DNA from 3 places in the Inquilinus sp. OTU3971 genome. Region 2 is predicted to be linked to each of the others. Evidence: predicted binding sites of a transcription regulator. Region 2 holds the regulator's gene; each other region holds the start of a gene.
What was found. The regulator HrcA, encoded in region 2, represses chaperone genes, less so after heat shock. The targets are predictions, from matches to a motif close to GTTAGCACTCNCCNNNGGNGAGTGCTAAC.

Region 1 (9,286 bases), on a different contig from region 2:
GCGCTCCTCCGCCACCGTGGCCAGTGTCGCCAGCGGGTCGAAGCCCTCGCCCGGATAGACCATGGCGGCGCCGTGGGTGACGGCGGCCAGGTTGCCCATGACCATGCCGAAGCAATGGTACAGCGGCACCGGGATGCAGATCCGGTCCTGCTCGCCCAGCGCCAGGCCGCGCCCGACGAAATAGCCGTTGTTCAGGATGTTGTGGTGGCTGAGGGTCACGCCCTTGGGCGAGCCGGTGGTGCCGCTGGTGAACTGGATGTTGGCCGGGTCGTCGAATTGCAGCGTGCCGGCGAGCTGCCGCAGCCGGTCCCGCTCAATCTCGCCGCCAAGGCCGGCGACGCTGTCGAAGGGGATGGTGCCGGGGTTGGAGCCGCCGATCTGGATCACCGCACGCAGCGCCGGCAGCTTCGCCGCCCGCAGCCTTCCCGGCTCGGCCGTCGCCAGCTCCGGCGCCAGGGTGTTCAGCATGCCGAGATAGTCGCTGGTCTTGAACGCGGTGGCGGTGACCAGCGCCGCGCAGCCGACCAGCTTCAGCGCGTATTCCAGCTCGGCCAGGCGATAGGCCGGGTTGACCGTGACCAGGACCAGCCCGGCCTTGGCGGCGGCGAACTGGGTCAGCGCCCATTCCGCCCGGTTCAGTGACCAGATGCCGATGCGGTCGCCGGGCTGCAGGCCAAGCGCCAGCAGGCCGCCGGCGAAGGCCTCGGCCCGCTCGGCGAGGTCGCGCCAGCTCCAGCGGATGCCGAGGGCCCCCTGGGCCCGGTCGATCAGCGCCGGCCGGTCGGGCCAGCGTGTGGCGGCGCGGTCCAGCGCCTGGCCGATGGTCTCGCCCAGCAGCGGCGCATCGGCGATGCCGCTGACATAGCTCGGTCCGCTGACCATGGCGCGCCTCCCGATCCGCCTCGCCGTTTGCGGGCAGTCTAGCGGTCGGGCACCCGCTTGCGCAGGCCGAAAATGCCCTGGCGCGGGGCGGCTACTCGATCCAGCCGCGCACGTCGTTGGCCGCCACCAGCGCCTTGTCGAAGGCGCGGAGGTCGAAGCGGCGGGCCTCATCCTCCTCGGCGGCGGTCAGCGGGTCGTTGCGCCGCATCTCCGCCTCGGCCGTCGCATCCTCGCCTCGCCGCAGCAGCTCCGTGGCGTGCTTCCAGTTGAGCCGCTGCCGCGGGCCCGGGCCCGAGCCGGTCTGCGCCCAGTCGCGCAGGCCGATGCAGAGGGAGGTAAACAGCAGCAGGCCGGGATCGTCGTTCGATTCCTGGCTCATGGGGACTCCAAGCGATTCTGTTCCGGAATGACATGGCCCGGAGCCGCGCAGGGGCAACCGAAGCCTGTGGGCAGGCCGTGCCGGCCCATTCGCCGCCCGGACTAGCGCAGCCCGGATGCGGGCGTCAACGATTGATGACGGCATCCGGGCTGCCGGGCGGGTCGCCCAGCGAAGGATCGCGAGGGGATGGGGAGGGCGCCGGACGCCCTCCCGTCACCGCATCAGGCCGGGGTGGCGGCCGGGGAGGTGATCATCCAGGACACGCCGAAGCGGTCGGCCACCATGCCGAAGCGCGAGGCGAAGAAGGTCGGGGCCATCGGCATCTGCACCTGGCCGCCATCGCCCAGGGCGGCGAACACCTTCTCCGCCTCGGCATCGGTCGGCATCTCGAGGGCCAGGGAGACGCCCTTGAACTCCGGCTTGCCCTGGCACATGCCGTCGGAGGCGAACAGCGTCGTGCCGCGGATGGTGACGCAGGCATGCATCACCTTCTCGGCCATGTCGGCGGTCATCGGGCCGCAGCCTTCCTGCGGCTGCGCATCCGGCTGGGGCGGCGCGTCCTTGAAGCGGAGCAACTGCTCGACCTTGGCGCCGAGGGTGCGCGTGTAGAATTCGAGCGCCTCGTCGCAGCGCCCGTCGAAGAACAGATAGGGCTTGATCGCCTGGGAAGCGGCTAACATGGCGGTGTTTCCTCTCCTGGGTCTGTGCTCTCGGGCCGGCACGGCAAAGGCCGGCGCCGATCCAAGGACGAGGCGCGGCGCTGCGGTCCGACAGCGCCGCGCCATTATTTTTTCGATGCGCAATCAGGCGCCGGAGGCATGTTACGCCATTGACCCCGCAGCGGCCAAACATGTCGCCCTTTATGCATGATTTCAGCGGCTTGGCACTCCGAACCTGAGAGTGCCAAAATTTTTGAGGAAGGTTCTTGAAGCCGATTTTCGACCTTCCTATGTCGGCATCCGTCGGGCCGGCGCCCCTGCATTTCAGCGGCGCCGTCCGTGACCACATGACGCCATTGGCAAGACAGGAGTCCGCAATGACATTCCGTCCGCTGCACGATCGCGTAGCCGTCCGGCGTCTCGACAGCGAGGCGAAGACCAGGGGCGGCATCATTATCCCCGACACCGCCAAGGAGAAGCCGCAGGAGGGCGAAGTGGTCGCCGTCGGCCCGGGGGCGCGGGATGAGCGCGGCCAGCTCGTGCCGCTCGATGTGAAGGTCGGCGACCGCGTGCTGTTCGGCAAGTGGTCGGGCACCGAGGTCAAGGTCGACGGGGAAGACATCCTGATCATGAAGGAAAGCGACATCATGGGCGTCCTGGAAGGCGCCACCCTGCGCCAGGCTGCCTGATCCGCCCACGTGGTCGTGTTTCGTTGAGGAGGAATGAACATGGCTGCCAAGGATGTGAAGTTCGCCACCGATGCGCGCGAGCGGATGCTGCGCGGCGTCGAGATCCTGGCCGATGCGGTCAAGGTCACGCTCGGGCCGAAGGGCCGCAACGTCGTGCTCGACAAGTCGTTCGGCGCGCCGCGGATCACCAAGGACGGCGTCACCGTCGCCAAGGAGATCGAGCTTTCCGACAAGTTCGAGAACATGGGCGCGCAGATGGTGCGCGAGGTCGCGTCGAAGACCAGCGACCTGGCCGGTGACGGCACCACCACCGCGACCATCCTGGCCTCGGCGATCGTGCGTGAGGGCGCCAGGGCTGTCGCCGCCGGCATGAACCCGATGGACCTGAAGCGCGGCATCGACAAGGCGGTCGAGGCCGTCGTCGCCGAACTCAGAGGCAAGGCGCGCAAGATCACCCGGAACGACGAGATCGCCCAGGTCGGCACCATCTCCGCCAATGGCGACGCCGAGATCGGCAAGTTCCTGGCCGAGGCGATGCAGAAGGTCGGCAATGAGGGCGTGATCACGGTCGAGGAGGCGAAGAGCCTCGACACCGAGCTCGAGATCGTCGAGGGGATGCAGTTCGACCGCGGCTACGTCTCGCCCTACTTCGTGACCAATCCGGAGAAGATGCGGGTCGAGCTCGATGACGCCTATGTCCTGATCCACGAGAAGAAGCTGTCTTCGCTGCAGGCGCTGGTGCCGCTGCTCGAGACGGTGGTGCAGTCGGGCAAGCCGCTCTTGATCATCGCCGAGGACGTCGAGGGCGAGGCCCTGGCCACCCTGGTGGTCAACAAGCTGCGCGGCGGCCTGAAGGTCGCGGCGGTCAAGGCCCCGGGCTTCGGCGACCGCCGCAAGGCGATGCTCGAGGACATCGCGGTCCTCACCGGCGGCACCGCGATCTCCGAGGATCTCGGCATCAAGCTCGAGAACGTCACGCTCGAGATGCTAGGCCGCGCCAAGCGGGTGGTGATCGAGAAGGAGAACACCACGATCGTCGACGGCGCCGGCGCCAGGAAGGAGATCGAGGGCCGCTGCAACCAGATCCGGGCACAGATCGAGGAGACCACCTCGGACTATGATCGCGAGAAGCTGCAGGAGCGTCTGGCCAAGCTGGCGGGCGGCGTCGCGGTGATCCGCGTCGGCGGCGCCACCGAGGTCGAGGTCAAGGAGCGCAAGGATCGCGTCGACGACGCGATGCATGCCACCAAGGCCGCGGTGGAGGAGGGCATCCTGCCGGGAGGCGGCGTCGCCCTGCTGCGCGCGGCCAAGACGCTCGACGCCCTGACCTGGGACAATGACGACCAGCGGACCGGCATCGACATCGTCCGCCGTGCCCTGCAGGCGCCGGCGCGGCAGATCGCGCTCAACGCCGGCGAGGACGGATCGCTGATTGTCGGCAAGGTGCTGGAGTCCGGCGAGCACGCCTTCGGCTTCGACGCCCAGGCCGGCGAGTATGGCGACATGTACGCCAAGGGCATCATCGATCCGGCCAAGGTCGTACGCGCCGCGCTGCAGGACGCGGCGTCGGTGGCCGGCCTCCTGATCACCACCGAGGCGATGGTCGCCGAGCTGCCGAAGAAGCCGGCGGCCGAGGCTCCGGCGCCCGGTGCGGGCATGGATTACTGAGGCGTGGCTGGTCGGCGGGGACGCTGCGAGCCTCCCCGTCGCCAGCGGCCGGTTTCATCGATTCCATTGGATATCGCTTCGGAGGTATCGCGATGGTTCGTCGCACTCGTCCAGGCCGGTTCCGGACAGCCGCCGGCTTCGGGGCGGTCGCCCTGGCCCTCGTCCTGTCCGGCGCGGCGGCACCTGCCGCGGGCACCCTGCCGCCCTTTGCCGGCCCGCAATTCAATTCGGTCGCGCCGATCCTGCAGCAAGCGACGCCGGCGGTGGTGAACATCGCCGTCCGCGGCCATGTGCGGGAGCGGAACCCGCTGTTCCAGGACCCGTTCTTCCGCCGCTTCTTCGACATGCCGGAGGTGTGGAGCGCGAGGTCCAGTCCGCGGGATCGGGCGTCATCGTCGACGCCCGGCAGGGCTACGTCCTGACCAACAGCCATGTGGTGGACGACGCCGACACGATCGAGGTCACCACCAAGGACAACCGGCGCTTCACCGCCAGGCTGGTCGGGCGCGACCCGGCGACCGACATCGCCGTGCTGCAGATCCCCGGCAGCGCCACGCTGACGGCGATGCCGTTCGGCGACAGCGGCCGGCTACAGGTCGGCGACTTCGTTGTCGCCATCGGCAATCCCTTCGGGCTGGGCCAGACGGTGACCTCGGGCATCGTCAGCGCCCTCGGCCGCAGCGGCATCGGCCGCAATGGCGGCTATGAGGACTTCATTCAGACCGACGCCTCGATCAATCCCGGGAATTCCGGCGGCGCGCTGGTCGACCTCAACGGCCGGCTGATCGGGATCAACACGGCGATCCTGTCCTCCACCGGCGGCAATGTCGGGATCGGCTTCGCCGTGCCGATCAACATGGCGCGCGCCGTGATGGACCAGATCATCCGCAACGGCTCGGTCCAGCGCGAGCGGATCGGCGTCTCGATCCGGGATCTGACGCCCGACTTGTCGCGATCGCTCCATCTCGACCGGACCGGCGGGGCCGTCGTCGTCTCGGTCGATCAGCGGTCGCCCGCGGCGCGTGCCGGGCTGCGGGCGAATGATCTGGTCGTCGCCATCGACGGCCTGCCGGTGAGAAATTCATCGGAGCTTCGGAACAAGATCGGCCTCACGCCGGTTGGAAACCGCGTCGAACTTACTATCGAGCGGGACGGCAGGACCCAGACCCTCGCGGTCGAGGTGGCGCCGAGCGGACGCTCGTGATCAGCATGCCCCGGTCTCGGGGCCCTGGAGGAGAAAGGACCAGCATGACCGGTTCTGCATCATCCATCAGCGCACGAGTGGTCGCTGCCTATCGCTCCAGCCGCGAGGCCGGTGCGGACGAGTGGACCGCGTGCGAGAAGGCGCTCGAGGTGTTCCGTCGGGCTCATCCGGACGCCTCTGCGGATTTCGCCAACACCTTCGTCTCCGACGTGCTGCGGGAGGCCTATCCGCCCGACCGCGTCGCCCGCCCGACGGCCGCTGTGCGCGAGCCGGTGGCCGCCTCCGCGGCACTCCGGCGCGCCAGGCACCCGGCTGGGATGGGCGCCGGCCCGCATTCATAGCCGGATCCCCATCCGCTGCATCCCCCGCGGTAAGACCTCAAGCGGGCTCCTGCCGACCCGGGCTGCGAGCCCGCTGATCTGATAGCCAGGTTCGACGATGAAGATTGCCCAGATCGCCCCTCTCTACGAAGCGGTGCCGCCCAAGCTCTACGGCGGCACGGAACGGATCGTCGCCCATCTGTCGGACGCGCTGGTCGCCCTCGGCCACGACGTCACCCTGTTCTCCAGCGCCGATGCCCACACCCGGGCCGGGCTGGTGCCGGTGCGCGACCAGGCGATCCGCCTCGACCCGAGCCCGCTGAAATCCGACTACGCCGCGCATCTGTCGATGCTGCACGAGCTGCGGCGGCGGGCGAGCGAGTTCGACATCATCCATTTCCATGTCGACCTGATCCATTTCCCGCTGTTCGAGAAGATCGCTCCCCGCACCGTGACCACCCTGCACGGCCGGCTGGACCTGAAGGACCTGCCGGAGGTCTACCGCCGATGGCCGGACTACCCGCTGGTCTCGATCTCGAACTCCCAGCGCCTGCCGCTGGCCGACGCCAACTGGGTGGCGACGGTGCATCACGGGCTGGCGGAGGATCTCTTCCATCCCACGGTCGCTCCGAGAGACGGGTATCTCGCCTTCCTTGGCCGGATCTCGCCCGAGAAGCGGCCGGACCGGGCGATCGAGATCGCTCGCCTGTCCGGCCGGCGCCTGCGCATCGCGGCCAAGGTCGACGACGCCGACCGGATCTATTTCAAGGAGGCAATCGAGCCGCTGCTGTCCGACCCGCTGATCGAGTTCATCGGCGAGATCGGCGACGACGCCAAGGCGGATTTCCTCGGCAACGCCGCAGGCTTGCTGTTCCCGATCGACTGGCCCGAACCCTTCGGCCTGGTCATGATCGAGGCCATGGCCTGCGGCACGCCGGTGATCGCCTGGAACTGCGGCGCGGTGCCGGAGGTGATCGATACCGGCACCACCGGCTTCATCGTCCGGTCGACGGAGGAAGCCGTAGAGGCGGTCGGGCGCCTGCCGGAGTTGGATCGCGGCGAGATCCGCCGGACCTTCGAGCGGCGCTTCTCCAGCCGGGTGATGGCGGAGCGCTACCTCGAGCTGTACGGCCGCCTGGCCGGCGAGGGCTCCCCCTCAGCCCTGCTGGCGGCCGAATGAGCCGGCCCGAGCTGATTCCGGAGGAGCCCGTTCCGGACCAGGCACCCCCGCCCGACCTCTCGGCCCGGCGCGTGCCGCTGCGGATGTATTCGCTGAAGCACGGCGACACCTTCCTGGTCGCCGACGCGCTCGGCAACATCGCCGGCGACGATGACGGGCTGTTCCACAACGACACCCGCATCCTGTCCCGCTTCGTCGTCCTGCTCGGTGGCAAGCTGCCGTCGTTGCTGGGCGCCGGGCTGAGCCAGGACAACGCCGTCTTCACCAGCCATGCCACCAATCGGACCCCGTCGCCGCTGGGCGACGAGGGGCTGCCGGACGGGGCGATCCATCTGCAACGGTCGATGCTGCTGTGGGGCGACCGGCTGTACGAGCAGATCCGGGTCGAGAATTTCGGCCAGGCCGAGGTCCGGGTGCCGCTAGCCCTCCGCTTCGGGGCGGATTTCCACGACATGTTCGAGGTGCGCGGCGCCACCCGGCTGCGGCGCGGCCGGCTGGCCGGGCCGGAGGTGCGCGGCGACGCGGTGGTGCTGCGCTACACCGGGCTCGACAAGGTCGGGCGCCAGGCGGTGATCCGGTTCTCGGAGGCGCCGCAGCGCCTCGACGGCGACGTGGCGGAGTTCGTGTTCCGGCTGCCGGGCCACGGCGCCTTCGACCTGTATGTCGAGGTCGGGGCGGAGGCGACGGCGGAGGCGCCCGGCCGGGCCGGGTTCCGCCATGCCAGCGCCCAGGCCAGGCGGCGGATGCGGACCCTGTCGCGGCACGGCACGGTGCTGCGCAGCTCCGGCCGGCTGTTCAACGACTGGATCGACAAGTCGCGCGCCGACCTGTCGCTGCTGGTGACCGAGCTGCCGACCGGGCCTTACCCCTATGCCGGCATCCCCTGGTTCTCGACCACCTTCGGCCGCGACGCGATCATCACCGCGCTGCAGACGCTGTGGCTGAGCCCGGCGCTGGCGCGGGGCGTGCTGCACTTCCTGGCGTCGCGCCAGGCGCTGGAGGCCTCGGCCTTCAAGGACGCCCAGCCCGGCAAGATCATGCATGAGGCGCGCCGGGGCGAGATGGTCGCGCTCGGCGAACTGCCCTTCGCCGAATATTACGGCGGGGTCGACACCACGCCGCTGTTTGTCATGCTGGCCGGCGCCTATGCCGGCCGCACCGGCGACATGGCGCTGATCGACGAGCTGTGGCCGGCGCTGCTGCGCGCCATCGGCTGGGTCGAGCGGGTGGCCGACGGCAACAGCGGCGGTTTCCTCGATTACGCCCGCAGCTCGGAGAAGGGGCTGTCGAACCAGGGCTGGAAGGACAGCCACGATTCCGTCTTCCATGCCGATGGCCGGTTCCCGGACGGGCCGATCGCGCTGGTCGAGGTGCAGGGCTACGCCTTCGCCGCCCTCCGCACCATGGGCGATCTGGCGGCCCAGCGCGGGCTGGACGACGAGGCGACGCGGTGGCGGGTGCGGGCCGAGGCGCTGCGCGTCGCGGTCGAAAGCCGGTTCTGGATGGAGGACAAGGGCTTCTACGCCCTGGCGCTGGACGGTCACGGCCAGCCCTGCCGGATCCGTGCCTCCAATGCCGGCCACCTGCTGTATTGCGGCCTGCCGTCGCCGGACCGGGCGGCGAGCGTCGCGCGCCAGCTGCTCGACACGCCGTTCAACTCGGGCTGGGGCATCCGCACCCTGGCCCGGGGCGAGGCCAATTTCAACCCGATGTCCTACCACAACGGCTCGGTCTGGCCGCATGACGGGGCGCTGAGCGCCGCCGGCCTGGCCCGCTACGGCGAGCGCGCCGGCGTCGTCCGGCTGCTGAGCGAGCTGTTCGAGACGGCGGTGCATTTCGACATGCGGCTGCCGGAGCTGTTCTGCGGCTTCCCGCGGGTGCGGGGCGAGGGGCCGATCGCCTATCCGGTCGCCTGCCTGCCGCAGGCCTGGGCCTCCGGCTCGGTGTTCATGATGCTGCAGGCCTGCCTCGGCCTGCGCGTCGACGGTGCCCGCAACCGCATCCGCATCGACCGCCCGCATCTGCCGATCGGGATCGAGACCCTGACGGTCGAGGCGCTGCCGGTCGGCGACCGGCACGTCACCTTGACCTTCCAGCGCATCGGCGATCGGGTCGTGGTGTCGCCGCAGGGCGCCCGGCCGGCGGAGGTCGACATCATCGTGCGGATGTGAGGCTGTGCTCAGCGTCGTCGCCGGCCGGCGTTAGCATGGTCGGTGGGGCAGGGGCGGAGACGGATCGCATGGACAATGGCTGGACCGAATCGGCGGACGCCTGGATCGCTGATATGGGCGAGCATGGCGACTTC
Region 2 (11,056 bases):
AACAGGCTGGTGTAGAGGTCGTCGACCGATTCGTCCTGGCGCCAGGCCGACAGCGCCTTCTCCAGGTCGCGCTCGGTGTAGGCGTCGAGCACGTCCTTGATGATCTGCTGCACCATCCGGCCCATGCGCGGCAGCGTCGCCACCGGCCGGACCACCGGCACCTGGGCCAGGGCCAGGGACCGCTTGGCGATGTTGGCGGCGTAGTCGCCGATCCGCTCGAGATCCGAGGCGATGCGCAGGGCCGAGATCACCTCGCGCAGATCGGCCGCGAAGGGCTGGCGCAGGGCCAGGATCTGGACCACCGCGGCGTCGACCGAGGCCTCGTAGGCGTCCATCTGCTCGTCGCTGCGCATCACCCGGCCGGCGAGGTCGGCGTCGCGCCGCACCACCGCCTGGATGGCGAGCTCAAGCTGGCTCTCGGCCAGGCCGCCCATCTGCACGATGGTGCGGCGCAGGGCCTCGAGCTCCTGGTCGAAGGACTTGACGATATGTTCGTTTGCCATGGCGCTGATCCTTCTGCCCCCCGGCTCAGCCGAAGCGGCCGGTGATGTAGCTGTGCGTCCGCTCGTTCTTCGGGCTGGTGAACAGCTCCGACGTCTCGCCGAACTCGACCAGCTCGCCAAGATACATGAAGGCGGTGAAGTCGGCGGCGCGGGCCGCCTGCTGCATGTTGTGGGTGACGATCGCGATCGTGTAGTCGGTCTTCAGCTCGTCGATCAGCTCCTCGATCTTAGCGGTCGAGATCGGGTCGAGCGCCGAGGTCGGCTCGTCGAGCAGCAGCACGTCGGGCTGCATCGCCACGGTGCGGGCGATGCACAGGCGCTGCTGCTGGCCGCCGGACAGGCTGGTGCCGCTCTTCTTCAGCTTGTCCTTGACCTCGTCCCACAGTGCGGCGCGGCGCAGCGCCGCCTCGATCCGGCTGTCCATCTCGGCCTGGTCGAGCTTCTCGTACAGCCGGATGCCGAAGGCGACGTTGTCGTAGATCGACATCGGGAACGGCGTCGGCTTCTGGAACACCATGCCGACGCGGGCCCGCAGCAGGTTCACATCCTGCTTCGAGCTGAGGATGTTCTCGCCGTCCAGCAGCACCTCGCCGGCGGCGCGCTGCTTCGGATACAGGTCGTACATCCGGTTCAGGATGCGCAGCAGCGTCGACTTCCCGCAGCCCGAGGGACCGATGAAGGCGGTCACGCAGCGCTCGTACAGCGGCAGGCTGATCTTCTTCAGCGCCTCGTTGTCATCGTAGAAGAAGGACAGGTTGCGGACCGAGATCTTCTCGCGCAGATCGCGGCCGAGATCGGTCGGACGCTGGACATTGATGTTCATGTCGAGCGTCGTCACCTGAGCACCATTGCCTGTCATGACCGTCAGCCCTGCTTGCCGCCGAGCGAGGAGAGCGCCCGGGCGATGATGTTGAGAAGAAGGATCGTCGCCGTGATCAGAAGCGCGCCGCCCCAGGCCAGGCGCTGCCAGTCCTCGTAAGGGCTGAGCGCGAACTGGAAGATGACCACCGGCAGGTTGGCCATCGGCGCGTTCATGTCCGTGCTCCAGAACTGGTTGTTCAGGGCGGTGAACAGCAGCGGCGCGGTCTCGCCGCTGATCCGGGCCACCGCCAGCAGCACGCCGGTGATCATGCCGTTGCGCGCGGCCCGGTAGCAGATCATCAACACCACCTTCCACTGCGGCGAGCCCAGCGCCGCGGCGGCCTCGCGCAGGGTGTTCGGCACCAGCTTCAGCATGTCCTCGGTGGTGCGGATCACCACCGGCATGGCGATGATCGACAGGGCCACGGCACCGGCCCAGGCCGAGAAATGGCCCATCGACGACACCATGATCTCGTAGACGAACAGGCCGATCACGATCGAAGGCGCGCTGAGCAGGATGTCGTTGATGAAGCGGATCACCTCCGCCAGCTTGCTGGTCTTGCCGAACTCGGCCAGATAGGTGCCGGCGAGGATGCCGATCGGGGTGCCGATCAGCGTGCCGACCACGGTCATGATCAGGCTGCCGAAGATCGCGTTCAGCAGGCCGCCCCCCTCGCCCGGAGGCGGCGGGGTGGATTCGGTGAACAGGGCCGGCGTGATGGCGGAGAGGCCGTTGGCCACCAGCGTCGCGAGAATCCAGACCAGCCACATCAGGCCGAAGGCGGCGGCACCGACCGAGATGGCCAGCGCCGCCTTGTTGACGGCGCGACGCCGGGCGTAGAGTGCGGATGAAGCCGGCATGTCCTAGCCCCCCGTCTTGCGCTGCAGCCGCAGCAGCTGGATCTTGGCCAGCGCCAGGACGATGAAGGTGATGACGAAGAGCACGAGGCCCAGCGCGATCAGCGACGAGGTGTAGAGGTCGCCGACGGCCTCGGTGAACTCATTGGCGATCGAGGCCGAGATGGTGGTGCCCGGCGCCAGGATCGAGTTCGAGATGCGGTGGGCGTTGCCGATGACGAAGGTCACCGCCATGGTCTCGCCCAGCGCCCGGCCGAGGCCGAGCATGACGCCGCCGACCACGCCGACGCGGCTGTAGGGCAGCACCACCTTCCACACCACCTCCCAGGTCGTGGCCCCCAGGCCGTAGGCCGATTCCTTGAGCAGCGGCGGCACCGTCTCGAACACGTCGCGCATGATCGAGGTGATGAAGGGCAGCACCATGATCGCCAGGATCAGCCCGGCGGTGAAGATGCCGATGCCGTAGGGCGGGCCGGCAAAGAAGATGCCGATCCAGGGGAGCTTACCGAGCGTCTGGATCAGGAAGGGCTGCACCGTCTGCTGCAGGATCGGCGCCAGCACGAAGAAACCCCAGATGCCGTAGATGATGCTGGGGATGCCGGCCAGGAGCTCGATGGCGATGCCGAGCGGCCGCTTCAGCACCGGAGGGCACAGCTCGGTCAGGAAGATGGCGATGCCGAAGCTGATCGGGACGCCGATCACCATGGCGATCAGCGAGGTCATCAGCGTGCCGTAGATCGGCGCCAGTGCGCCGAACTTCTCCGTGACCGGGTTCCAGACCTCGTTGGCGACGAAGCCGAAGCCGAAGGTCTGCAGCGCCGGCATGGCGCCGATGATCAGCGACAGGATCACCCCGCCGAGGATCGCCAGCACCAGCACGGCGAAGAACAGCGTGACCAGGCGGAAGCCGGTGTCTGTCGCGCGCTGGCGCCGCGCGGTCCGCGCGTCGATCCGCGGCCCGATCTTCTGATAGGTGGCATCCACCATCGATCACCTTGCCCTGGAAACCGGCGGCGCCGTGCGTAAATTCGCACGGCGCCCAATCGATCAGCCGTTGCCGGCGATCACTTCGAGGCGGTCCAGACCGGCTTGCCGTCGGCGCCCTTGATGCTGTCGGCCCAGGTCTTGTGGACCATGTCGACAACCGCATCCGGCATCGGCACGTAGTCGAGATCCTCGGCCAGCTTGTCCTGGCCGTAGGCCCAGGCGAAGAACTGCAGCGCGGTGGCCGACGCGGCCTGATCCTGCGGCTGCTTGTACATCAGGATGAAGCTGGCGCCGGTGATCGGCCAGCTCTCGGCACCCGGCTCGTTGGTCAGGATGACGTAGTAGCCCTTGGCATTGGCCCAGTCGGCGGCCGAGGCCGCGGCCTGGAAGCTCTTGATCGTCGGGTCGACCGCCTTGCCGTCCTTGTTGACCAGCTTGATGTAGGTCAGCTTGTTCTGCTTGGCGTAGGCATATTCGACGTAGCCGATGGCGCCTTCGGTCTGCTTGGCGGTGTTGGCGACGCCCTCATTGCCCTTGGCGCCGATGCCGGCCGGCCACTGCACCGAGGAGTTGGCGCCGACCGTGTCCTTGAACTTGGCGTTCACCGACGAGAGATAGGTGGTGAACAGGAAGTTGGTGCCCGACCCGTCCGACCGGTAGGCCGGGGCGATGGCGGTGTCCGGCAGCTCGACGCCCGGGTTCAGCGCCTTGATCTTGTCGTCGTTCCAGGCGGTGATGTCGCCGAGATAGATCTGCGCGACCAGGTCGCCGCTGAGGATCAGCTGGCCCGGCGCGACGCCCGGGATGTTCACCACCGGCACGACGCCGCCCATGATCATCGGGAACTGCACGAGGCCGGCGGCGTCGAGGTCCTCCGGCTTCAGCGGCATGTCCGAGGCGCCGAAGGTGACGGTCTTTTCCTTGATCTGCTTGATGCCGCCGCCCGAGCCGATCGACTGGTAGTTCAGGCCGATGCCGCTTTCCTTCTTATAGGCGTCGGCCCACTTGGCGTAGACCGGGTAGGGGAAGGTGGCGCCGGCGCCGGAAATATCGGCCGCCTGGGACGCGCCCGCCACGAGCGCAACCGCCGCGCCGAGCACCGCGCTGCGGAGGATGGTTCGTGAAAAAAGCTTCACGCGAATCTCCTGTGGTGGTGGGACGAGCCCTGCAGCGTCGTCCGTCACGGCGGAGGCCGTGTTCGACAGCAGGCTATAGTCGCCGCCACAGAAGCTTTTAAGACAGTTCAGTTACAGTTTTATGAAGGCCCCGGCCGACCGGCTTGCCGCCTGGGGCGGCGGGCAGATGCACGGTGAAAACGCTGCCGCGGCCGACCTCGCTGTCGATCTCCAGCCGGCCGCGATGGCGGCTGACGATGTGCTTGACGATGGCGAGGCCCAAGCCAGTGCCGCCGACGGCGCGGCTGCGCGCCGGGTCGACGCGGTAGAATCGCTCGGTCAGCCGCGGCAGGTGCTCGCGGGCGATGCCGTCGCCCTGGTCGGTGACGCTGACGACGAGGCTGCTCCGCCGTCCCTCCGCCGCCGGCCGCGCGGACAGGCCGACGACGCCGCCCTGCTTGCCGTAGTTGATCGCGTTCGACACCAGGTTCTGGAACACCTGGTACAGCTGGTCCGAATCCCCAACCACCGGGGGCAGGTCGGGCGCCAGGTCGAGCTCGAGCCGCTGCGCCTTGCGCTGGGCCTTGAGCTCGAGCGCGTCGGCCACCGACTGCAGCAGCGGGCCGACCGCCACCCGCCCGGTCGGCGGCACATGCTCGTCCAGCTCGATGCGGGACAGCGACAACAGGTCGTTGACCAGCCGCGACATCCGTTCGGCCTGCTGCTGCATGATACCGAGGAAGCGCTCGCGCGCCGCCGAATCATCCCGCGCCGGGCCGCGCAGCGTCTCGATGAAGCCCATCAGGCTGGACAGCGGCGTGCGCAGCTCGTGGCTGGCATTGGCGACGAAATCGGCCCGCATCTGCTCGACCCGCTTGGTCGCGGTCAGGTCGTAGAAGGTAACCAGCAGCGCCGGCTCGGGCCGGTCGCCGGATTCGCGCTCGCCGGCATCGCCGCGCCGCTCGAAGCGCTGGATGCGGACCTCGAACTCGCGCTCGATCGGCACCGGCAGGTTCAGCGCCACGGTCTGGATCGGGCCGCCGGCGAGGACGGCGTCGACCGCGGCGACGATCTCCGGATGGCGGATCGCCTCGGCCATGTCGCGGCCCAGCAGCCGGTCGCCGAACAGCCGCCCGGCGGCCTCGTTGGCGCGCAGCACGCTGCGGTCGCCGGCCAGCACCAGGATCGGGTCGTCCTGCGCCTCCAGGATCTCCGACGCGGTCTGCAGCTCGACCGCCAGGCTGCGCTCGCGGCCGCGGGCGTGGCGCTGCAGCCGCTGCAGGTGCAGGAACAGGATCTGGCCGATCTCGGTCGAGGGCCGCGGCGGCCGCTCCGGCGCCTCGGCGGTCGACGCCTCGATGTGCCGGCGCAGCAGGTCGAGGTCGCGCAGCAAGCGCCAGGCGAAGACGCCGGCGACGCCGACCACCGCCACCACGCCACCCACCGCCAGCCAGACACCGATCCCGCCAGACCCGTGCGACAGCAGCAGCAGCGCGATCACCAGGGCGGCGATCACCCCGATGCCGAACAGGTGGCGATAGATCGGTCCGGCCATGCACACGTGCCCCGAGCAGCGAGCCCCAGAATACCGCGATCACGCGGGACGCGGCGACGCTACCTGCGCTCGATGACGGTTTCGTGTCGCCGGCTGCGGCATGACGGCCGGTGCCGCCATCCGTCAGGAGGGGACGGACACGCCGGCGCCGGCGCCCATATAGGGGCCGCGGGCCGGCTTCTCCGACCGCTCGCAGGCGGCGGCGCCGACCGCCACCGCCAGCAGCACGGCGAGGAGGCCGAGGCGGCGCATCATTCGCCCCGGGCCACGCCGACCATGGCCGGGCGCAGCAGCCGGCCCTGCAGCACATAGCCGGGCTGGATCACTTGGACGATGGTGCCGGCCGGCTTGCCGGTGCCCGGCAGCTCGAACATGGCCTGGTGGAAGTTCGGGTCGAAGGTCTCGCCGACTGGCTCGATCCGGGTCACGCCGTGGCGCTCGAAGGCGGCCAGCAGCTGGCGCTCGGTGGCGGCGACGCCGTCGACCAGGGTCTTCAGCGCCGCATCCGCCTCGACCGCCCCGGCCGGCACCGCGTCGATGGCGCGGCGCAGGTTGTCGGCGGCGTCGAGCAGCGACTTGGCGAAGCCGGAGATGGCGTATTTCGCCGTATCCTCGCGCTCGCGCTCCGACCGGCGGCGGATGTTCTCGGTCTCCGCCAAAGCGCGCAACGCCTGGTCCTTCAGCTTGGCGTTGTCGGCCTCGAGCTCCGAGATGCGTTCCAGCGCCCCGGCCAGCGCCGCGTCGTCGGTGACCCCGGCGGTCCCGGATTCGGCGACACCCTCGACCTCGGGCCCCACGGCCCCGGTCTCCGGCTCCGTCGCGTCGGGGCGGTGCTCGGCGGACATCGTCTTGTTGTGCATCATGCTACCTGGTTCGTGGTCTCGTTGGTCCTGAGGAGACGGCCTATCATCTTCGCGGTGTAATCCACCATCGGGATGATGCGCGCATAGTTCAGCCGGGTCGGCCCGATCACGCCGACGGCGCCGACCACACGCTGGTCGCCGCCCTTGTACGGGGCGATGATCATCGAGCAGCCGGTGTGGCTGAACAGCCCGTTCTCGGCGCCGATGAAGATCTGCACGCCCTCGGCGGCATTGGCCGCGTCGAGCATCTTGAGCAGCGCCTCCTTGGTCTCCAGCGCCTGGAACAGGGTGCGGATGCGCTCCAGATCCTCCAGCGCGGTGACGTCGTTGAGCAGGCGGGACTGGCCCTTGACGATCAGCGTGCCGCCTCCGCCGCCGCTCCAGGTGGCGAGCCCGGCCGCGACCACCTTGGCCGCGAGGCTGTCGAGCTGGCTTTTCTGCGTCTCGATCTCACCCAGCACCTCGGCCCGCGCCTCGCCGATGGTGCGGCCGACGATGCGGGCGTTGAGGTAGTTGGTGACGTGGACGAAGGTCGAGGCCGGCAGGCCCAGCGGCACCTCCAGCACCCGGTTCTCGACCATGCCGTCCTCGGTGACCAGCACCACCAGGGCGCGGCCCGGCGACAGGTTGACGAACTCGATATGCTTCAGCGGCCGGTCGGTCTTCGGCGCCAGCACCAGCCCGGCGCAGGCGGACAGGCCGGAGAGGGCCGAGGTCGCCTCCTCCAGCATCTCCGACACGCCGCGCCCGGCCTGGGCGCACATCGCCTCGATCGAGGCTCGCTCGCTCTCGCCGACATCGCCGAGCTGCATCAGCCCGTGCACGAACAGGCGCAGCCCCGCATCGGTCGGCAGCCGCCCGGCCGAGGTGTGCGGGGCGTAGAGCAGGCCGGCATCCTCGAGATCCGCCATGACGTTGCGGATCGTCGCCGGCGACAGCGACATGCCGAGCCGGCGCGACAGGGTGCGGCTGCCCACCGGCTCGCCGGACTGGACATAGGCGTCGACGATCTGGCGGAAGATCTCCCGCGAGCGCTCGTCGAGGTCCCGGAACGCCTGGCCGCCGGATCGGGTCGAGAGTTCGTTCAGCATGCTCATGGCCGTCGCCACGCTATGTAGGGGCCGTCTGACCCGAATCAACGTGCCGGGCTTTACGGGCCGAAGCTGCAAGGATAGCGTGCGGGCCCCTCGCCGAGAACAGAAAGCGACCCCATGCGACCGTCCGGACGCGCCTTCGACGCCCTGCGCGCCATCCGCCTCGAGACCGACGTCAACAAATACGCCGAGGGCTCGTGCCTGGTGAAGTTCGGCGACACCCATGTGCTGTGCACCGCCTCGGTCGACGACCGGGTGCCGTCCTGGCTGAAGAACGGCGGCAAGGGCTGGGTGACGGCGGAGTACGGCATGCTGCCGCGCGCCACCGACCAGCGCACCGACCGCGAGGCCGCGCGCGGCAAGCAGACCGGGCGGACCCAGGAGATCCAGCGCCTGATCGGCCGGTCGCTGCGCGCCGTCACCGACCTGAAGGCGCTGGGCGAGATCCAGATCAAGGTCGATTGCGACGTGCTGCAGGCCGATGGCGGCACCCGCACCGCCGCGATCACCGGCGGCTATGTCGCGCTGGTGCTGGCGCTGCGCCATCTGGTGCAGATCCGCAAGATCAAGGCGCTGCCGCTGACCGACAGCGTCGCCGCCATCTCCTGCGGCCTGCACCAGGGCCAGGCGGTGCTGGACCTCGACTATGCCGAGGATTCGAGCGCCCAGGCCGACGCCAACTTCGTCATCACCGGCAAGGGCGGGCTGGTCGAGGTGCAGGCGACGGCGGAGCAGACCCCGTTCAGCCGGGCCGAGTTCGACGCGCTGCTGGCGCTGGCCGAGCAGGGCACGGCCGAGCTGACGGCGATCCAGAAGGCGGCGCTCGGAGAGGATTGAGGCCTCCGGGATGCGGCGGTGCGGCGCTTGAGCCGCGGCCGGGGGCGTGAAATCCTGCGGCCCCATCATGCGGGAGAGGGTTGATGCTCGGCCTCCTGGCGCTGCTCACGGCGCTCGCCACCGTCCTGATTCCGGGTCTGCCGCAGGTCGGTGACGGGCTGGCGACGGCCTCACGGACCTTCGCCGCCCTGCCCCATGCCGAGAAGCTGATCGACTACGCTCCCGAAGGCGGCGGCCCGGTCCTGTACCGGCTGCCGGGCAATGTCTGCTTCCTGCGCCTGAGCCGGCAGGCAGGCCAGACCGAATGGGTCCGGCGCGACGATCAGGACCGGATCGAGATCACCGTCTCCGCCCCCGGCTTGGCCCAGGCGGGCGGCCGCTTCGACCCCGACGGCACCGCAGAGCTGCAGCTGGGCGGCCGCGCCGTGGCGGTCCCGGTCGTGTCGCCTGGCCTGCCGACCTGGCGCTTCACGCTGGAGGACTCGCCGGCGCTGCAGGAGACGCTCGACGCCGACGAGGCGACGCTGCACTTCATCGCGGTCCGCGGCGGCAAGCCGGTGCCGGAGGAGCTTCTGAGCATCGCCGCCGGCAACCTCTGGCAGGGCATCCAGGGCCTGGAGTCCTGCGCCATCGGCGCCGAGCCGCCGGGCGTGGTCGGGCCTTGAGTGCGCCCGCGGTTGCGGTCCGAGCGCGGCGGGCAGATCATCCCGGCATCCGATCCGACCCCGCGAGGTCCCCATGATCGAAGCCTCCTGCCATTGCGGCGCCGTGCGGCTGCAGGTCGCGGAGCGGCCGCAGCGCCTGACCTCCTGCAACTGCTCGATCTGCCGCCGCCTCGGCACGCTGTGGGCCTATTACCCACGCGACCAGCTGACCATCGTGCAGGGCGCCGGCACCACCGTGCCCTACATCCAGGGCGACCGCACCCTGGCGCTCCACCACTGCCCGACCTGCGGCTGCGTCACCCATTGGGAGGGGCTTCCGGCCGGGGACCCGGCGCGGGTTGCGATCAACGCCCGGCTGATCGACCCGGCCGAGATCGATGGCGTGCCGGTGCGCCGTTTCGACGGGGCGGACACCTGGACCTATCTGGATTGATAGGTGGCGGCCGCGGCCTCGACCCGATGCCTCAGGCCGGAGCACAGGCCGACGGCAAAGGCGGTCTCGGCCATCAGGAACATCGGGCCGATCAGCAGCTGGAACAGGTTCGACAGGAAGGCCGGCCGCTTGCCCTCATAGGCGTGGCCGACCAGCTGCAGCGCCCAGCCGCCGACGAACAGCGTGCCGGCGACGATCCAGGTGACCGAGCCGCCGCCGGCCAGGGCATGGGCGACGATCAGCCCCGGGATCACCACCACCGCCATGGCCAGGCCGAGCCCGAGGTCGAGCGCGACCCACAACAGCCAGACCAGGAGCGCGACGAGGTCGGCCAGCGTCGCCGGCCAGCCGCCGATGCTGCCGAGCGGCACGGTGGCCAGCGCGATGAGCACGGCCAGGATGATCGCCGGGATGCCGAAGAAATGGGTCAGCCGGTTGCGGCCGTCGCGGTGGAAGCTGGTGTACATCGCCATCTGGCGATCGAACAGATCCGAAGCCATGCGCGATCCTCCCCGAGAGGAGAATAAACCCAGCAGGGGAGAATCGCGCCGAAAATCCTCAGTCCTGCAAGGCGAGGAGCAGGCTGGACGTATCGACCCGGCCGCCGGCCTTGGCCTGGACTGCCGAGTAGAACTGGTCGACCAGCGCCGTCACCGGCAGCCGGGCGCCGTTGTGCTTGGCCTCCTGGAAGCAGATGCCGAGGTCCTTGCGCATCCAGTCGATGGCGAAGCCGAAGTCGAACTTGTTCTGCAGCATGGTGCGGCCGCGATTCTCCATCTGCCAGCTCTGGGCCGCGCCCTTGGAGATGACGTCGAGCACCAGATTGCCGTCGAGCCCGGCCTTCTGGGCGAAGTTCAGCCCCTCGGCCAGGGCCTGGACCAGCCCGGCGATGCAGATCTGGTTGACCATCTTGGTCAGCTGGCCGGCGCCGGCCGGGCCCATCAGGGTGCAGGCGCGGGCGTAGCTGTCGATCACCGGCTTGGCGACGGCGAAGACCGGCTCGCGCCCGCCGCACATCACCGTCAACACGCCGTTCTCCGCCCCCGCCTGGCCGCCGGAGACCGGCGCGTCGAGGAAGCCGAAGCCGAGCTTGTCGGCCTCCGCCTCCAGCTCGCGGGCGATGTCGGCCGAGGCCGTGGTATGGTCGACCAGGATGGCGCTGCCGGACATGCCGGCGAAGGCGCCGTCCGGCCCCTGGACCACGGAACGGATGTCGTCGTCGTTGCCGACGCACATGAACACGATCGCGGCGTCCTTCGCCGCCTCGGCCGGGGTCGGCGCCCAC
Region 3 (11,056 bases), on a different contig from region 2:
CTGCGCAGTGGCGCGCCCGACAGCTCGACCTGACCGCCCGGCTCCAGCGTCACCGAGGCCTTGTCGCGGATCAGCGCGATCAGGTTGCCGTTCTCCTCCACCCGCTCCCAGCCGCAGCCGGCCAGGCCCTCGAGCACGGCGCGGATGCCGTCCGGCCCGTCATAAGGCAGCGGCCGCAGGTCCGACAGGCGGAAGGCGAACTTCTCGTGCTCGGTGCCGATCCGCCAGTCCTCGGGCGGCTTCGACCCGGCGGCGAGATAGTCGACGAGCTGCGCCTTGCTTTCGATCGGTGCGGCGCTGGCGCTCTGGGGACCGGACATGGGCGGGTACTCGGGTGTCGGAACGTTGGGGTATCAGACGCGATGCGGCGGCCGGCCGCGCCCGTCGCCGGCCAGCATCTGCCAGACCGCGAGCGCGGCGATGGCCGCCGTGTCGGCGCGCAGGATACGAGGGCCGAGGCCGACGGGTCGAACAAATTCGTGACAAAGCAGAGTGTCCAGCTCCGCCGCCGCGAAGCCGCCTTCGGGACCGACCAGGAGCGCCGTGGGGCCGGAGACCTCCGCCGCGGCTTCGGCGATGGGGCGGGCCGCTCCGGCCTCGGCGCAGACCAGCAGCGTCCGGCCGGCGGGCCAGGCGGCGAGCAGGGCGTCGAGCCCGACCGGGTCGCGCAGATCCGGCACGTCCAGCCGCTCGCATTGCTCGGCCGCCGCCACGGCATGGGCGCGCAGCCGGTCGAGATTGACGCGCTGGACATCGGTGAAGCGGGTGAAGACCGGCTGCAGCACGGCAGCGCCGAGCTCGGTCCCCTTCTCCACCACCGTGTCGACCGCGTCCTTCTTTACCGGGGCGAAGCAAAGCCAGAGATCGGAGACAGGTTCGGGCGGTCGGAGCTGCCGTTCGGCCAGGGCGCTGCCGCCGGCCTTGCTGAGGACATCGAGCCGCGCCAGCCATTCGCCGTCGCGCGGGTTGAACAGGCGCAGCCCGACGCCCGGCGTCAGCCGCAGCACGCCGCGCAGGTGGTGCGCCTGGGCCTCGGACAGCGCCGCGGCCTGCCCCTCCGCAAGAGGGGCGTCGACATACAGGCGGGTGCGCGGCAGGGCGTCGGAAGTCATGCGCGACGCTAGCCGCTGTCCGACCGGCCGGCAACGGATCCTTGGGAGGAAACGCCGGGGGCTCAGGCCCGGCGCCGCTCCCTTGCCACCTGCTCGATGATCGCCTGGCGATCCGGCATCCGGGCCTGGTTGCGGGCCGTGACCAATTCGACGATCTCCGGCGAGGCGGTCTCGGGGCGGCCGGAGTCGTAGGGCGGCGCCGGCGCGTATTCGAGCCCGAGCTGGATCGCCTTGGCCACCGTCTCATCCGCCAGCTCGGCGGCCAGGGTCAGGGCGAAGTCGATGCCGGCGGTGACGCCGCCGCCGGTGACGATGTTGCCGTCGCGGACCACGCGGCCGGGATCGGGGATGGCGCCGAACAGGGCCAGTTGGTCCCGCCAGGCCCAGTGGCAGGCCGCCCGCCGCCCCTCGAGCAGCCCCGCGGCGGCCAGGATCAGCGACCCGGTGCAGACCGAGGTGACGTAGCGGGCCGCGGCGGCAAGCCGGCGGATCTCACCGAGATAAGCGTCGTTGCGCATGGCATCGACACAGCCGAAGCCGCCCGGCACGCAGATCACGTCGCAGCGCTCCACCGCCTCCAGCCGGGCGAGGTTGGCGAAGGTCAGCCCGTCGACGCTGACCGCTTCCCCTCCGATCGAGGCGACGACGGTCCTGGCGCCGGGCAGCCGCGCCAGCACCTGGTGCGGACCGGTGAAGTCGAGATGGGTGACGCCGGGATAGATCGGGAAGACGATGACGGTGTCCATGGCGGCCTCCGGGACGGGATTGACAGCTGCAGTATCGCCGCGCAGGGTGATGTCTGAAACGACATTGTTCCCTCATTTACCGCCATGACTCGCGCGATCGGCTTCGTGGTCTTTCCCGGCTTCAACATCCTCGACCTGTCGGGGCCGCTGGCGGCGTTCGACACCGCATCACGGGACCTGTCGCCGCCGGCCTATCGGCTGCAGGTGATGTCGGAGCTGGGCGGCGCGGTCGCGAGCTCCGCCGGCCTGCCGGTGCTGACGCAGCCTTGCCATCACGAGCCGCTGGACACGCTGGTGGTGGCCGGCGGGCGCGGGGTGCCGCAGGCGCTGGAATCGGCGCGGTTGCTGGCCTTCATCCGCGAGGCCGCCACGGCGCGGCGGGTGACCAGCGTCTGTACCGGCGCCTTCCTGCTGGCCGCGGCCGGCCTGCTGGACGGTCGCCGGGCCACCACCCATTGGCTGCAGGCGGCGGCGCTGCAGCGCCTGCACCCGCGGGTGCGGGTCGAGATGGACCGGATCTTCGTCCAGGACGGGCCGGTCTGGTCATCGGCCGGGATCACTGCCGGGATCGACCTGGCCCTGGCCCTGATCGAGGAGGATCTGGGCGTCGACGCCGCCCGCGCCGTGGCCCGGACCCTGGTGGTCTACCACCGCCGCTCCGGCGGGCAGTCGCAGTTCTCCGCCCTGCTCGACCTTGCCCCGGCCTCGGACCGGATCCAGGCCGCCCTCAGCTTTGCACGCGAGAATCTGCGGGAGCCGCTGCCGGTCGACCGACTGGCCGAGGCGGCGTGCCTGAGCCCGCGCCAGTTCGGCCGCGCCTTCCTGGCCGAGACCGGGCAGACCCCGGCCAAGGCGGTGGAGCGGCTGCGCGCCGAAGCCGCCCGGCCGCGGATCGAGGACGGCGCCGAGCCGATCGAGGCGGTGGCGCGCGACGTCGGCTTCGCCGACCCGGAGCGGATGCGCCGGGCCTTCATCCGCTGCTTCGGCCAGCCGCCGCAGGCGATGCGGCGGGGAAGACGGACGGCGGCACCGGCGATGCATCCTTGACCGTCCCACCGTATCTCGGCCTTTGCCGGCGGCCTGCAACGGCGCTACTGATGCGCCACAGCGCGCCATCCGCGACAGGACCATGACCGACACCGCCTCCGACATCCGGGCCGAGAGCTGGCTGATCCGCTGGGCGCCGCCCGCCGTCAGGCCCTATCTGATGCTCGCCCGGCTGGACCGACCGAAGCCGGTCATGCTGTTGCTCTACCCGTGCTGGTGGGGGCTGGCGATGGCGCCGAGGCCCATGGGCATCGGCGGGGCCGCATTCGGCTGGACCGACCTCTGGTACGCTGTGCTGTTCGCGATCGGCGCGGTGGTGATGCGCGGCGCCGGCTGCACCGTGAACGACATCCTGGACCGCGACTTCGATGCCCGGGTGGCGCGCACCCGCACGCGGCCGATCCCCAGCGGTGCGATCAGCCCGACCCAGGCGGTGCTGTTCCTGATCGCCGAACTGCTGCTGGGCTTCCTGATCCTGATCCAATTCAACAGCACCACCGTCGGGCTCGGCATCACCTCGCTGCTGGTGGTCTTCACCTACCCGCTGATGAAGCGGATCACCTGGTGGCCGCAATTCTTCCTGGGCCTGGCCTTCAACTGGGGGGCGCTGGTCGGCTGGACCGCGGTGACCGGCGAGTTGGCCCTGCCGTCGCTGATCCTCTTCGCCGCCGGCATCTGCTGGACGCTGGGCTACGACACGATCTACGCGCTGCAGGACATCGAGGACGACGCCCGCATCGGCATCAAGTCGACCGCCCGGCTGTTCGGCGCCGCCGCGCGACGCTGGATCGCCGGCTTCCACGCGCTGACCGTGCTCGGGATCGGCATTGCCGGCTTCCTGGCCGGGCTGGCGCCCCTGCCCTTCCTCCTGCCGCTGGCGGTCGGCGCGGCGCAGCTGGCCTGGCAGGTGGCGGCGCTGGTCCCAGACCGGCCGGCCGACTGCCTGGCCAAATTCAACTCGAACCGCTGGTTCGGCCTCATGGTCCTGGCCGGCCTCGTGGCCGGACGCGCTCTCGCCTGATCAGCCGCCGAGATACTTGGCCAGGGCGACGGCGTTGTTGTGGCGCTCGTCGCGGCTGGCGTAGAGCAGCGTGACCCAGCCGTCCTTGCTCTTCTGCCGCAGGAAGGCCACCGCGTTCGGATGGGAATCCAGCTCGGCATGGTAGCGGCGGCAGAATTCCGGCCACCTCTCCGGCCCCTGATGCATCCATTGGCGCAACTCGTCGCTCGGCGCCACGGTCTTGAGCCAGAGGTCGAGTGCCGCCTGCTCCCTGGTCAGGCCGCGCGGCCACAGCCGGTCGACCAGGATGCGATAGCCGTCGCCCTCTTCGGGCGGGTCGTAGACGCGCTTGACCCGGATCATGAGCCGGCCTCGTCGCGCTTCCGGGCCTTGGGCGAAGGCTTTGCCTTGGGCTTCGGGTCCAGACCGGCATAGGCCGGGTCGATCTCGTGCAGATAGCAGGGCGGGGAGCTACATTCCCCGATCTCGTCTTCGGCCGGACCGTCCTTCGATCGGGCCGGGGCATGGCGGCTCGCCATCTCGTTCGTTTCCTCGTCTGCAGCGACGGTCTGCGCCGTCGCCGTTCCCTGAATCTTCCGCATTCCGGCGCTCGACATCAAGACTCCGTGGCTCAACGCCGCCCTGCAGGATAGGAAGGGGGCCATGGACGACATCGATGCCTTCATCCGCGCCAACACGGCGCCGACCCGACCGCCGTTGCTGCCCGAGCTGCTGCTGCATCTCGCCACCGAGGTGACGCCGCTGTGGCAGGCGACCGAGGAGTCGCTGCGCCGCACCGGACTGCCGCCGCCCTACTGGGCCTTCGCCTGGGTCGGCGGCCAGGCGGTGGCGCGATACATCCTGGACCATCCGGACAGCGTCGCCGGGAAGCGGGTGTTCGACTTCGCCTCCGGCTCCGGCATCGTCGCCCTGGCCGCGGCCCGGGCCGGCGCCGCGGCGGTGACGGCGGCGGAGATCGACCCGATTGCAGTGGCCGCGATCCGGCTGAACGCGGCAGCCAATGGCTGCGCGGTCGAGGCCGACAGCGGCGACCGGATCGGCGACGCGCTGACCGGCATCGATATCGTCTGCGCCGGCGACGTCTGCTACGAGAAGCCGATGTCCGACCGGGTCATGCCCTGGCTGCGCGCCCTGGCCGCCGCCGGCAAGACCGTGCTGCTGGGCGATCCCGGCCGCGCCTACCGGCCGCAGGACGGGCTGGAGGAGATCGCCCGCCGCCAGGTGCCGACCAGCGTCGAGATCGAGGACCGCGCCGTGCGCGAGGCCGTGGTCTGGCGCGTGCTGCCGGGATAGGCCGCAGGTTGGGTTCGCCAGGCGAACCCAACATCGCACCGCCTGGAAATTGTTGGGTTCGCGTCCGCGAACCCAACCTGCGTCAATTGGCAGTCGGCGCCGCCGGCGTGGTGGTCGCGGGGGCGGCCGGGGCGGTTGCCGGAGGCGGCGTGACCGCGGGAGACGCCGGAGCGGCCGGAGCAGTCGTGGCCGGAGCCGCCGGAACGGCAGGCTCGGTCACGACCGGGGCCGCAGGAACCGCGGGGGTCTGCGCCGGCGCGGCGGGGACAGCCGGCGCGGCCGGAGCCGTGGTGGCCGGCGCGGCGGGCTGGGCCGGGGCCGCGGGCAGCGTCTCGCCCGGGGCCGTGGCTGGCGGCACGGTGGTCTCGCCGCCCGGCGCCACGGGCACGGTCTGCCCCGGCACGGTCTGCCCCGGGATGATCTCGGCCGGGGGCTGGGCCGGCGGTTCGGCCGCCTTCCTCGCCGCGGCTGCGCGGCGGCCGGCGGCGCGGGCCAGATAGGCCCGCCGGGCCTCGTCCTTGTTGGCGTAGACGTCCGGGTGGTCCACCGGCTGGCCGAACTCGTCCGGGAAGCGGGTGTAGTAGCCGATATAGACCGGGATCTCCTCCGGCAGGCGCTCGCTGTACATCCGGCCGGTGCGGATCTTGCGGTCGATCTCGTCGACGCTGACGCCATCGGCCCAGGCCGCCAGCTCCCGCACCTGCTGGACCCGGACGCAGCCATGGCTCAGCGCCCGCTTCTCGTGGCCGAAATAGCTCTTCTGCGGCGTGTCGTGCAGATAGATCGACTGGTCGTTGTCGAGCTCGAGCTTGATCCGGCCGAGCGGGCTGCGCGGTCCCGACGGAATGTACTCACTGGCCTCGTTGCGGACGATCGACGGCGTCGGCGTCCAGTCGGGGTTGTACTTGATCGCGTACATGTTCGACATCAGCTCGGGCGTCGAGGTTCCCGCGGCCCCGACCACGACCTTGCTGCGGATCACCGGGGCGCCGTCCTGGAAGGCGATCAGCTCATAGGACGGGATGTTCACCAGGATGAACTTGCCGCGCGCCGGGATCGCGACGTTGACGCCGGCGTCGCGCATCGCCTGGACGAAGGGGGACACGGGCGGCGGCGCGGGCTGCTCCGGCGCCGGCAGGCTGGCGGTCTGCTGCGTCCCGGCCGGCACGCAGGCGGCCAGCACCAGGATCGAGGCGACCGCCAGGGCAGCACGGGCGATCGGCCCGCGGTGGTGCGGCGCGTTCTTGGGACAGGCGGTCATCACGAATTCCCCTTCCGTCGCGGACCGCCGGGCCGGTCGTGCCCGGGGCCGTTGCATTCATTTAGTTGCCGGTACTCGGCCCGGCAATCGAAAGACTGCAGTGGCCCCACGAGGTCTTGCATCGCTGGTCGATATGGCAAAAAAGGGGCGCTCCGAAGAGCGCCCCTCCACAATTCGACGTTTGGACGATCCGATCCGCAGATCAGAAGTCCATGTCGCCCATGCCACCCATGCCGCCCATGCCGCCGCCCGGCGCCGAAGCGGCCGGCTTCTTCTCGACATGCTCGGCCACCATCGCCTCGGTGGTGATCAGCAGGCTGGCCACCGACGCGGCGTTCTGCAGCGCGGCGCGGACGACCTTGGTCGGGTCGATGACGCCGGCCTTGATCAGGTCGCCATACTCGCTGGTCTGGGCGTTGTAGCCCCAGTTCTTGTCGTTCTTGTCCTGCAGCTTGCCGACAACGATCGAGGCGTCGCCGCCCGCGTTGGTGACGATCTGCCGGATCGGCGCCTGCAGGGCACGGCGGACGATGTCGATGCCGACGCGCTCGTCGTCGTTGTCCGGCTTGACCTTGTCCAGCGCCTTCGAGGCATAGAGCAGGGCGGTGCCGCCGCCCGGGACCACGCCTTCCTCGACCGCGGCGCGGGTCGCGTGCATCGCGTCGTCAACGCGATCCTTGCGCTCCTTCACCTCGACCTCGGTGGCGCCGCCGACGCGGATCACCGCGACGCCGCCCGCCAGCTTGGCCAGACGCTCCTGCAGCTTCTCGCGGTCGTAGTCCGAGGAGGTCTCCTCGATCTGCGCCCGGATCTGGTTGCAGCGGCCCTCGATCTCCTTCTTGGCGCCGGCGCCGTCGACGATCGTGGTCTCTTCCTTGGCGATCAGGACCTTCTTGGCCCGGCCGAGCATGTCGAGCGTGACGCTCTCGAGCTTGATGCCGAGATCCTCGGAGATGACCTGGCCGCCGGTCAGGATGGCCATGTCCTCGAGCATCGCCTTGCGGCGATCGCCGAAGCCCGGGGCCTTGACCGCCGCGACCTTCAGGCCGCCGCGCAGCTTGTTGACCACCAGGGTGGCCAGGGCCTCGCCCTCGACGTCCTCGGCGATGATCAGCAGCGGCTTGCCCGACTGCACCACAGCCTCGAGCACCGGCAGCATGGCCTGCAGGTTCGACAGCTTCTTCTCATGCAGGAGGATGTACGGAGCCTCGAGGTCCGCGATCATCTTCTCGGCATTGGTGATGAAGTACGGCGACAGGTAGCCGCGGTCGAACTGCATGCCCTCGACGACTTCGAGCTCGGTGTCGAGGCTCTTCGCCTCTTCCACCGTGATCACGCCCTCGTTGCCGACCTTCTCCATGGCCTTGGCGATCATCTCACCGATGTCGCGCTCGCCATTGGCGGAGATGGTGCCGACCTGGGCGACTTCGGCGTTGGTCTTGATGACCTTCGACCGGGTCTTGAGGTCCGCGACGACGGCCTCGACGGCCTTGTCGATGCCGCGCTTCAGGTCCATCGGGTTCAGGCCGGCGGCAACCGCCTTGACGCCCTCGCGGACGACCGACTGGGCCAGCACGGTCGCGGTGGTGGTGCCGTCACCGGCCAGGTCGTTGGTCTTCGACGCGACCTCGCGCACCATCTGCGCGCCCATGTTCTCGAACTTGTCGGAAAGCTCGATCTCCTTGGCGACGGTGACGCCGTCCTTGGTGATCCGCGGCGCGCCGAACGACTTGTCGAGCACGACGTTGCGGCCCTTCGGGCCCAGGGTGACCTTGACCGCATCGGCCAGGATATCGACGCCGCGCAGCATGCGGGAGCGGGCGTCGAGCGAGAACTTAACGTCCTTCGCAGCCATCTCTTTATTCCTTGTCTATCGGGATTCCGGTGAAGGCGACGGGGCGGATCAGGCCGCCTTGGCCGACTTCTTCACGGTGATGATGCCGAGGATGTCGCTCTCCTTCATGATCAGGAGATCCTGACCGTCGAGCTTGACCTCGGTGCCGGACCACTTGCCGAACAGAATGCGGTCACCGGCCTTGACGTCCAGCGGCTGCAGCTTGCCGGCTTCGTCGCGGATGCCGGCGCCGACCGAGATCACCTCGCCCTCCTGGGGCTTTTCCTTGGCGGTGTCCGGGATGATGATCCCGCCAGCGGTCTTCTCGTTCTGCTCGATGCGGCGCACCAGCACACGGTCGTGCAGGGGACGGAATTGCATCGTTCTCTCCCACTCTCTCTGTTTTAGAGATCTGCGTTCAGGGCCTGCCCCGGCCGGTCGTTAGCACTCTCGGCCGGTGAGTGCTACGCATTTAAGGGGATGCCGGAAGCCGGTCAAGGCCCGTGCGCAGATTCTCTCAGCGAAAGACCGCGGGCAGCCAGAGCGAGAGCGCCGGAATGTAGGTCACGGCCAGCAGCACCGCGATCGAGGCGCCGAAGAACGGCCAGATCGTGCGCATCGCCTCGCGGATGGTGATCTTGCCGACGGCGCAGCTGACGAACAGCACCGATCCGACCGGCGGCGTGTTCAGGCCGATGCCGGCGTTGAGGATCAGGATCACGCCGAAATGCACCGGATCGATGCCGAAGGCCTTGACCACCGGCAGCAGCACCGGGGTGCAGATGATGATCATCGGCGCCATGTCCATGAAGGTGCCGAGGATCAGCAGCGCCACGTTGATCAGCAGCAGCACCGTCAGCGGATCGCTGGAGATGGCGTTGATCGCCTGCACCGTCGCGGTCTGCACCTGCAGCAGCGCCATCAGCCAACCGAAGGCGCCGGCCGTGCCGATCACCAGCAGCACCATGGCGGTGGTGCGCACCGCCCCCTGCACCGCCTCGACGAAGCCGCGCCAGTCGAGCTCGCGATAGACCAGGAGCGCCACCAGGAAGGCGTAGACCACCGCGATGCAGGAGCTTTCGGTGGCGGTGAAGACGCCGGAGCGGACGCCGCCGAAGATGATGCCGATCAGGAGGATGCCCGGCAGCGCCAGCACGAGGTAGCGGCCGACCGCACGCAGCCCCGGAAACGGATCGGCGGGATAGCCGCGCCGGCGGGCGACGACATAGGCGGCGACCATCAGCGCGGCCGCCAATAGCAGGCCGGGGATGATGCCGGCGGTGAACAGGTCGGCGATCGAGACGTTGCCGCCCGCCGCGATCGAATAGAGGATCATGTTGTTGGACGGCGGGATCATCAGCGCGATGATCGCGGAATTGGCGGTGACGTTGACGGCATAGTCCCGGGCGTAACCCCGCGCGGCCATCTGCGGGATCATCAGCCCGCCGATCGCCGAGGCGTCGGCCACCGCCGAGCCGGAGATGCCGCCGAACAGGGTCGAGGCGACGACGTTGACCTGGCCCAGGCCGCCGCGCATATGGCCGACCAGGCTGGCGGCGAAGCGGATCAGCCGCGCCGCGATGCCGCCGCGGATCATCAGGTCGCCGGCGAAGATGAAGAACGGGATTGCCATCATGGCGAAGGCGTTCATGCCGGAGTTGATCTGCTGGAACACCACCACCGGCGGCAGGCCCATATAGAGCACCGTCGCCAGCGAGGAGATGCCGAGGCAGAAGGCGATCGGCATGCCCATGAACATCAGCAGCGTGAAACCGCCGAACAGGATCCACAACTCCATCACGCCAGCTCCTGCACGCCTTCGACCGCCGCCTCGTGCTCGACGCCGGCAATCTGTTCGAACAACCGCTCGGCGGCGAACAGCGCGATCAGCGCACCGCCGATGATCAGGGGAATGAAGTCGAAGCCGCCCGGCAGGTCGAGCACCGGGATGGTCGCGGTCCAGGTGCCGATCGCCAGCTCGACCGAATACCAGACCATGGCGGCGCCGAAGCCGAGGATGAGCAGCAGGTTCACCGCCTCCAGCACCCGGTTGAGCCCCGCCGGCAGCACCTGCTGCAGGAAATCGAGCCCGAGATGGAAGCTCTCGCGCACCCCGACCGCGGCGCCGAGCAGGATGAACCAGCCCATCAGCTGCAGCGTCACCGGCTCGGCCCAGCTCGGTGTGTCGTTCAGCACGTAGCGGGCAAAGACCTGCCAGCCCACGGTGACGGTCATCGCCAGCATGCCGAAGCCGGCCAGCCACAGGGCGCCGGTGGACAGGACGCCGAGGGTCCGGCGGGTCAGAGCCAGGACGGAAGCCATTCCGGCCGATCTCCCATGACAGAAGGGCCGGCCCCGCGCATCGCAGGGCCGGCCGGGCGGCACAGCCTCACTGCACCGCGCGGATGCGCTCCACCAGCGACTTCATCGCGTCGGTGGTGACGAACTTGTCGTAGACCGGGCCCATCGCGGCCGAGAACGCGGCCTTGTCGACGGTGATGATCTCGGCGCCGCCGGCCCGCACCTTCTCCTCGGACTGCTTCTCGCGCGCGGTCCACAGCTCGCGCATCTTGATCACCGATTCCTTGGCCGCCTGGCGCAGCACCGCCTGGTCGTCGGGCGACAGCTTGTCCCAGGCGATCTTGGAGATCACCAGCACCTCGGGCGTCAGCGAGTGCTCGGTCAGGGTGTAGTGCTTCGCCACCTCGAAATGGCGCGACGATTCGTAGGAGGGCCAATTGT

Region 1: a site for HrcA is predicted at 2,141-2,169, ahead of AAHM41_RS08240 (co-chaperone GroES). Genes of this name have one in related genera too.
Region 3: a site for HrcA is predicted at 8,755-8,783, ahead of groES (co-chaperone GroES). Genes of this name have one in related genera too.

Annotation. Positions count from the first base shown of each region.
Region 1 covers NZ_JASATH010000022.1:52,135-61,420, reverse strand. Annotated here, with positions in the region: gene AAHM41_RS08255 (AMP-binding protein) at 1-882, opposite strand, end outside; gene AAHM41_RS08250 (hypothetical protein) at 974-1,261, opposite strand; gene AAHM41_RS08245 (VOC family protein) at 1,483-1,941, opposite strand; gene AAHM41_RS08240 (co-chaperone GroES) at 2,298-2,609, shown strand; gene groL (chaperonin GroEL) at 2,649-4,277, shown strand; gene AAHM41_RS08230 (hypothetical protein) at 4,370-4,699, shown strand; gene AAHM41_RS08225 (S1C family serine protease) at 4,633-5,481, shown strand; gene AAHM41_RS08220 (hypothetical protein) at 5,526-5,822, shown strand; gene AAHM41_RS08215 (glycosyltransferase family 4 protein) at 5,920-6,981, shown strand; gene AAHM41_RS08210 (amylo-alpha-1,6-glucosidase) at 6,978-9,152, shown strand; gene AAHM41_RS08205 (hypothetical protein) at 9,285-9,286, opposite strand, start outside.
Region 2 covers NZ_JASATH010000079.1:11,278-22,333, forward strand. Annotated here, with positions in the region: gene phoU (phosphate signaling complex protein PhoU) at 1-503, opposite strand, end outside; gene pstB (phosphate ABC transporter ATP-binding protein PstB) at 529-1,362, opposite strand; gene pstA (phosphate ABC transporter permease PstA) at 1,368-2,225, opposite strand; gene pstC (phosphate ABC transporter permease subunit PstC) at 2,229-3,209, opposite strand; gene pstS (phosphate ABC transporter substrate-binding protein PstS) at 3,287-4,345, opposite strand; gene AAHM41_RS20060 (ATP-binding protein) at 4,443-5,879, opposite strand; gene AAHM41_RS20065 (hypothetical protein) at 6,003-6,131, opposite strand; gene grpE (nucleotide exchange factor GrpE) at 6,131-6,742, opposite strand; gene hrcA (heat-inducible transcriptional repressor HrcA) at 6,739-7,839, opposite strand; gene rph (ribonuclease PH) at 7,954-8,673, shown strand; gene AAHM41_RS20085 (hypothetical protein) at 8,757-9,338, shown strand; gene AAHM41_RS20090 (GFA family protein) at 9,412-9,771, shown strand; gene AAHM41_RS20095 (Mpo1 family 2-hydroxy fatty acid dioxygenase) at 9,759-10,271, opposite strand; gene AAHM41_RS20100 (NAD(P)-dependent oxidoreductase) at 10,330-11,056, opposite strand, start outside.
Region 3 covers NZ_JASATH010000012.1:39,595-50,650, reverse strand. Annotated here, with positions in the region: gene AAHM41_RS05220 (glutamate--cysteine ligase) at 1-320, opposite strand, end outside; gene AAHM41_RS05215 (16S rRNA (uracil(1498)-N(3))-methyltransferase) at 354-1,112, opposite strand; gene AAHM41_RS05210 (DJ-1/PfpI family protein) at 1,175-1,858, opposite strand; gene AAHM41_RS05205 (GlxA family transcriptional regulator) at 1,943-2,905, shown strand; gene ubiA (4-hydroxybenzoate octaprenyltransferase) at 2,988-3,926, shown strand; gene AAHM41_RS05195 (DUF488 domain-containing protein) at 3,927-4,268, opposite strand; gene AAHM41_RS05190 (hypothetical protein) at 4,265-4,507, opposite strand; gene AAHM41_RS05185 (class I SAM-dependent methyltransferase) at 4,569-5,219, shown strand; gene AAHM41_RS05180 (L,D-transpeptidase family protein) at 5,302-6,480, opposite strand; gene groL (chaperonin GroEL) at 6,683-8,335, opposite strand; gene groES (co-chaperone GroES) at 8,384-8,695, opposite strand; gene AAHM41_RS05165 (TRAP transporter large permease) at 8,832-10,112, opposite strand; gene AAHM41_RS05160 (TRAP transporter small permease) at 10,112-10,636, opposite strand; gene AAHM41_RS05155 (TRAP transporter substrate-binding protein) at 10,704-11,056, opposite strand, start outside.